Regions from separate parts of the Serratia sp. HNCC26DJ244 genome, predicted to be linked through region 1. Evidence: predicted binding sites of a transcription regulator. Region 1 holds the regulator's gene; the other holds the start of a gene.
What was found. Region 1 encodes CRP, which controls carbon source genes, mostly activating them, when cyclic AMP is high. Its sites were predicted from a motif close to ATGTGANNNNNNTCACAT; they were not measured.
Positions count from the first base shown of each region.

Region 2: AC2A06_RS08900 (PTS mannitol transporter subunit IICBA) is a predicted target of CRP. The motif match lies at 1,809-1,826, and genes of this name have one in related genera.

Region 1 covers NZ_JBXUGO010000010.1:20,923-24,325, forward strand. Annotated here, with positions in the region: gene AC2A06_RS10075 (OsmC family protein) at 82-489, opposite strand; gene crp (cAMP-activated global transcriptional regulator CRP) at 933-1,565, shown strand; gene AC2A06_RS10085 (YccS/YhfK family putative transporter) at 1,621-3,403, shown strand, end outside.
Region 2 covers NZ_JBXUGO010000008.1:89,176-92,578, reverse strand. Annotated here, with positions in the region: gene AC2A06_RS08900 (PTS mannitol transporter subunit IICBA) at 1-1,677, opposite strand, end outside; gene AC2A06_RS08895 (cation diffusion facilitator family transporter) at 2,102-3,013, opposite strand; gene AC2A06_RS08890 (DUF3053 domain-containing protein) at 3,327-3,403, opposite strand, start outside.

The DNA of each region.
Region 1 (3,403 bases):
GTTTACACAAAAATCGCCGCAGCCCAAAACGGCACGGCGATGCTTAGCGTTATTCCGTGTCAACATGACACAGAGTAGTGCTCAATCAACTTCATGGATTTCAAAACTGTGGGTAATAGTGGCCGCTTTGCCCAACATCAGGGAAACGGAGCAATATTTTTCGGCAGAAAGGTCTACTGCACGTTCCACCACCTTTTCGGTTAGCCCTTTTCCGGTGACAATAAAATGCAGATTGATGTGGGTAAACAGTCGAGGTGCCTCTTCACGGCGTTCTGAAGTCAGTTTCACCTCACAATCGCGCACATCATTGCGGCCTTTTTGCAAGATCGACACCACATCGATAGCGCTGCAGCCCCCCACAGACATCAACACAATTTCCATTGGGCTTGGGGCCTTATCACCCGCATTACCATCCATCAAAATCTGATGGCCGGAAGCAGACTCCCCCAAAAATGTCAGCCCTTCTACCCACTTCACTCTTGCCTGCATATTGTTCACTCCGATTATTTTTTAAAATCAACGTACGCTTTCATAGAGAAACTGACAACGAAACCTGACACTAATCATGCTGAAACGAGACAACACAAGACACCCGCCTCACTCTGTGCTACAAACACAGCTGCAATACTTTTTTCATGGCATCAATTTCAGGGATATATCCTAAGATCATTGGTGAGTTAATGGAACCTAGCTTGCAGCACTTAATACGAGTTAATATGCTAGTGTATAAGTGATTTTTTTACCCAGATTCGTTCAAAATGCCGGTAGGCGACAAACGAACGAGTCTACTACGGCTTGAGTGACAACGGGGATATACCTCACCTCAAAACCTGTTGATAGCCACAACTAAAACATCAGGCTATAAGCACGTTTTACAGGGAACTCTGACCCCTGTGATACAAGGCAGCGATAACAACAGAGGATAATAGCGCATGGTTCTCGGCAAACCGCAAACAGACCCGACTCTTGAATGGTTCCTGTCTCATTGCCACATCCACAAATATCCATCAAAGAGTACGCTGATTCATCAAGGTGAAAAAGCGGAAACTCTTTACTACATCGTCAAAGGTTCCGTCGCGGTGTTGATTAAGGATGAAGAAGGCAAAGAGATGATCCTCTCCTACCTAAATCAGGGGGATTTCATCGGCGAGCTTGGATTATTTGAAGAAGGCCAGGAACGAAGTGCCTGGGTAAGGGCGAAAAGTGCCTGTGAAGTAGCTGAAATTTCCTATAAGAAATTTCGCCAGCTCATTCAGGTTAACCCGGATATTCTGATGCGCCTATCTGCACAAATGGCAAGTCGCCTGCAAGTCACCTCAGAGAAGGTAGGTAACCTCGCTTTTCTTGATGTGACTGGCCGTATCGCACAAACCTTGCTGAACCTGGCAAAACAGCCTGATGCGATGACTCACCCGGATGGTATGCAAATCAAAATTACCCGCCAGGAAATTGGTCAGATCGTCGGTTGTTCACGTGAAACTGTTGGCCGCATTTTGAAAATGCTTGAAGATCAAAATTTGATTTCCGCTCATGGCAAAACCATTGTCGTGTACGGTACCCGTTAATCATTAAAGAAACGGCGCTGCAATGCGCCGTTCTTTGTCTGCTGAACAGCAAAACATGTGGCGCCGCCTGATCTACCATCCAGAAGTGAACTATGCCCTGCGACAAACGTTGGTGTTGTGCCTGCCTGTCGTTGTGGGTTTACTGCTGGGCCACCTGCAACAGGGGCTGTTGTTCTCGTTAGTGCCTGTCTGTTGCAATATCGCCGGGCTGGATACCCCCCATAAGCGTTTTTTCAAGCGCCTGATAATCGGCGGGGCACTGTTCGCTCTCAGCTGTGTTTTGTTGCAACAGGCGCTGTTGTGGCATATCCCATTACCCTTACTGATGCTTGCTATGGCGCTATTGCTGGGTGTCAGCGGGGAAATCAGCCCACTACATGCACGCTTGCTGCCCGCCGCACTGGTTGCGGCCATTTTCTCTCTGAGCATGGATGGCCTACCTATTTGGTATGCCCCGCTACTGTATGCCGTAGGCACTCTCTGGTACGGCCTGTTCACTTGGTTTTGGTTTAAATTATGGAAAGAACAGCCAATCCGTGAATCTTTAAACCAACTCTATATACAGTTAGCTGATTATTTTGAAGCCAAATATTCGCTGCTGACCCAACATACTGATCCTGAAACCGCGCTACCGCCACTGTTGCAACGCCAACAGCAAGTGATGGACCTGATCAGTTTGCTGTATCAGCAGATTAACTTTCTGCCACACGCCAATAATATGGAGCAAAAACGCCTGCAACGAACGTTCCAAGTGGCACTCGACCTGCAAGAACACATTAGTGTCAGCCTACACCAGCCAGAAGAAGTGCAAAAATTGGTGGAGCAGAGTCAAGCTGAGGCGATCATTCGTCGTAATGCTCAAGTAATCGCTGCACGTTTGCGCGTTGTCGCAGAAGATATCCTCTATCATCGGCACTCCCGCCTTTTTAGCATGAAACACGAATTGGCCGCGCTGGAGAAAGTGGCTACACGGCATGCTGATAATCCCGTTGGCCAGTTTTGTTACTACCATTTCAGCCGTATTGCTCGCCTGTTACGTACACAGCGTCCTCTTTATCGTCGAGACCTGATGGCCAACCAGTCACGGTTACCCTTCTGGCCTGCAGTGGTAAGCTATTTATCGTTCAAATCCAACGCACTACGCAATGCAGCCCGACTGGGGGTCATATTGGCTGTAGGCAGTAGCCTAGGCCTGCTGTTGCATCTGCCAAAACCCTATTGGATCTTACTGACCATCATGTTTGTCAGCCAGAACGGTTATAACGCTACACGAGTAAGAATACAGCACCGTGCCCTCGGCACCCTGATTGGGCTGGTGATTGCAGCAGGGCTTTTGCAACTGCAGTTACCAGAATATGTGACGCTAAGCATTATGCTGGCAATCACCCTCACCGCTTATCTGTTCTTGCGTAAAAACTATGGGCTGGCAGTAACCGGATTCACCATTACCGCCGTCTATACCTTGCAAATACTGGATCTCAGCGGCAGTCATTTACTGATACCTCGGCTGATTGATACCTTGATTGGTTGTGTGTTGGTCTTTGGTGGAACGATCTGGTTATGGCCACAATGGCAAAGCGGTCTACTACGCAAAAACGCTCACCAGGCGCTGGAACAGGATCAGGCCGCATTACGTTTATTACTGGAAGAACAAGAGCCGGACCCAAGCAAACTGGCTTATGCGCGGATGCAGGTAAACCAGTCACACAATGCCTTATTTACTTCGCTCAATCAGGCAATGCAGGAGCCGGGTTTTGAATCAAATTATCTGGCAGATATGCGTTTGTGGATCACCCACAGTCAGTTTATTGTCGAACACCTCAATGCCATGACCATTC
Region 2 (3,403 bases), on a different contig from region 1:
CGCTTCGATGGTACCATGTGGTACGGCAATCGACTCTCCCAAGTAGGTAGAAGTGAGCTTTTCACGCTCCAGCATCGCCTCTACGTATTCAGGTTCCACATAGCCGCCCTTCACCAATTGCTCACCAGCAAAGCGAATTGCCTGCTGTTTGTCGCTAGCCTGTAGACCGAGGAACACATTATTTTCACTCAATTTAAACAGGTTATTTTCGCTGGCTTCAAAGCTGTCATCCAACGTTGAAATCACTTTCTGTTCTGTTTCGCTGGTTTTGTGAGCGGCTAGCAGGCGTGCGGTCAAATCACTGTATAACTGACTGTCCAGAAAATTGGTCAATGAAATATGCTGTGCTTGTGGTGCATGACGCATGGCACGTTCCGTCAAATCACGGTGGGTAATCACCAGATCGACATCTTCCGGCAAACTGTTGATCGCGCAATTGGTAACAGAGATATTTTTCAGCCCTGCATCTGTCACTTTCTTACGTAGAACACCGGCCCCCATCGCACTGGAACCCATACCCGCATCACAAGCCACAATAATTTTGCGCACGGTACTCAGGTCACCATCTACCGCTCCATTAGGTGCTTTAGCCCCTTTGGATTGCGCCTTCATCTCCTGCATACGACGGGTTGCTTGTTCCAGACCCTCTTCCTCTTTCACTTTCGACGTTTTCAGCAGGAAAGAAGAAACCAGGAAGGAGACCAGGAAAGCAGCGAAGATGGCAGCCAAGTTGGCGAAATAGGCTCCTTTTGGCGTCATTGCCAATACGGCCAGAATCGACCCTGGGGAAGCCGGCGATACCAGACCCCCATTCAACACCGTCAGTGTGAATACGCCAGTCATACCACCCAGAATCACCGCCAGCAGCAGGCGTGGATTCATCAGTACATAAGGGAAGTAAATTTCATGGATACCACCCAGGAAGTGGATGATAGCGGCACCACCAGCAGACTGTTTGGCACTACCACGGCCAAAGAACATATAAGCCATCAAGACTCCCATACCTGGGCCCGGGTTGGCTTCAATCAGGAAGAAGATAGACTTGCCAGCCTCTGAGGCTTGCTGAATACCCAGCGGCGAGAAGATACCGTGGTTGATGGCGTTGTTCAGGAAAAGAATTTTTGCTGGTTCAACAAAGATCGAGGTCAATGGCAGCAGGTTATTAACCACCATGACATGTACACCCGCCGCCAGAATTTTGGAGAGCGCTTCGACCAATGGCCCAATCCCCATAAAGGAGATAAGTGCCAGCAGCATACCGATGATACCGGCGGAGAAGTTGTTCACCAACATCTCAAAACCACTTTTGATCTTGCCATCTACCCAGCGGTCAAAATGCTTAATCGCCCAACCACCCAGCGGACCCGCGATCATGGCACCGAGGAACATCGGGATATCAGCACCCACCACGACACCCATGGTGGTAATTGCACCAACCACACCACCACGATCGCCACCCACCAGTTTACCGCCGGTATAACCGATCAACAGTGGCAACAGATAGGTGATCATTGGCCCAACCAGCTTGGCCAATGTCTCATTTGGCACCCAACCGGTAGGGATAAATAATGCGGTGATAATACCCCAGGCGATAAATGCGCCGATGTTGGGCATAACCATATTGCTTAGGAAACGGCCAAAGTTTTGCACTTTAACCTTGATATCTGGTGAAAACATAAAACACCCCCCTATTGCTACGCGCTGACAATAAGAGCGCGCATTCATTGTTGTCATATCCAGCCGTGTTGCTGCTGTTTGCGAAATGGACTCTACCACGCTCCTCTGACTACGCGAACCTCACCCAAGAAACGTGATTAAAATCACACAATAGAGGGGGTTAACCCAGTGGATTTAGTGATTAAAATCACAATTACTTTCGATATTAGAAATAATAGACACTAATAAAGCGTCACCGCCAGCCAATAACGTGATTAAAATCACGTTTATGTCCGCAGAGTTTGTTCTTAAATTGATACATTGATCACAATTTATTTTACGCACCACAAGCGAACCGCGCTCTTGAATGGGATCTTCCCTGCGGCACCCACTCTGCCAGAGAGCTAACCAGGCAAACTCAGCGACCCACATCTCTGGCTGACACTCAAAGCCATTTTTCATGCCGGCAAAAAGAAACACTGATCCACAAATCCAATTCTGGATCCTTTATAACCTGGACAATACGCTCACGAATCAAATCCAACTGACTGATGCCGATATGTTCCATGCTTTCTGGCAGAACGACATAGATCTCCAAGAATAATCCGCGACCTATACGTGTTTCATAGTGGGAATATTTGATGAAGCCGTATTCACGGCTGAGTTGTTGCATTAACTCTTCCACCTTTTTATCCAATGCTGCAGGTGTCATCATCAGAACTTCTTTTATGGCATTAAAGATTATTTTGGCCGGCATTGGCATGACAAACAGGATCAGGACTGCCAGTATCATCGAATCCACATAGGGGACCAGATAGGCAAAGCGCGTGTCTTGTAAAAACCAGGCGAGGATAAAAGCGACAAAGATCGCGGCACTGATCGCTGTGGAGATCATCCAGCCCCGCACGTCCAACTCGACCAGTGGGGAAGATATCCCTTTGTTAGCGTTTTTTTGTTTCAAAAATATCGCAAAACAAATGACGGTGATACTAAACGCGTAAGCTATCGCCCACCCTAACTCAAAATGATTTCCCCCTCCCAAAAGACTTTGAATCGCGTTAATAAAAGCATACAGACAGAGTAACAACAGTAGGCTGCCGTTAAATACCAGAACCAAGGGTTCTACGTGCCAAAAACCGTATTGAAAACGGCGACTGCTCGGGTTTTGCCCGATTAGCCGTAATACGAATAACGCCAAGCCAGATAGGGTCGCATCCAATATGGCGTACATACCATCGAACATGATCGATCTTGAGCCGGTAATAAACCCGAAGGTGATACTCAGACAAGATATCCCAAGAGCACCATAAATTGAGCGCCTTAAAAGCTGTTGTTCACGTTGAGTGCTGGGCACGATAATGACCTCCAACTGACCGAATGACTCTGTTCCCGTATTTTATGCGGCGCTGTTGAATATACCCATCGTCAATCAAGTCGCCGGGGTGTTCAAAAAGCCAGATATTTTATCCTGCAAGTTAATTGAACTTGGCCATAGTTATGCTTTGACCGTGCGTTTTCGGCCCGATAACTGAAGTGTAGTATAGAGATCAGGGTACGGAAGGATGACAAGGCGTTGAAAGAAGGGGAACCGATACTCAGGTACATTCAAACTACAAGCCTGAAAGCCGCTCGAATGTACCTGGATAGTCAATGTACCTGGATAGTTTTGCTTACTGCATCACTGCCTGCACCGTTTTCTGTGCATTGAGCCAATCCTGCTGCTTAGCCACCAGATTAGACATCATGG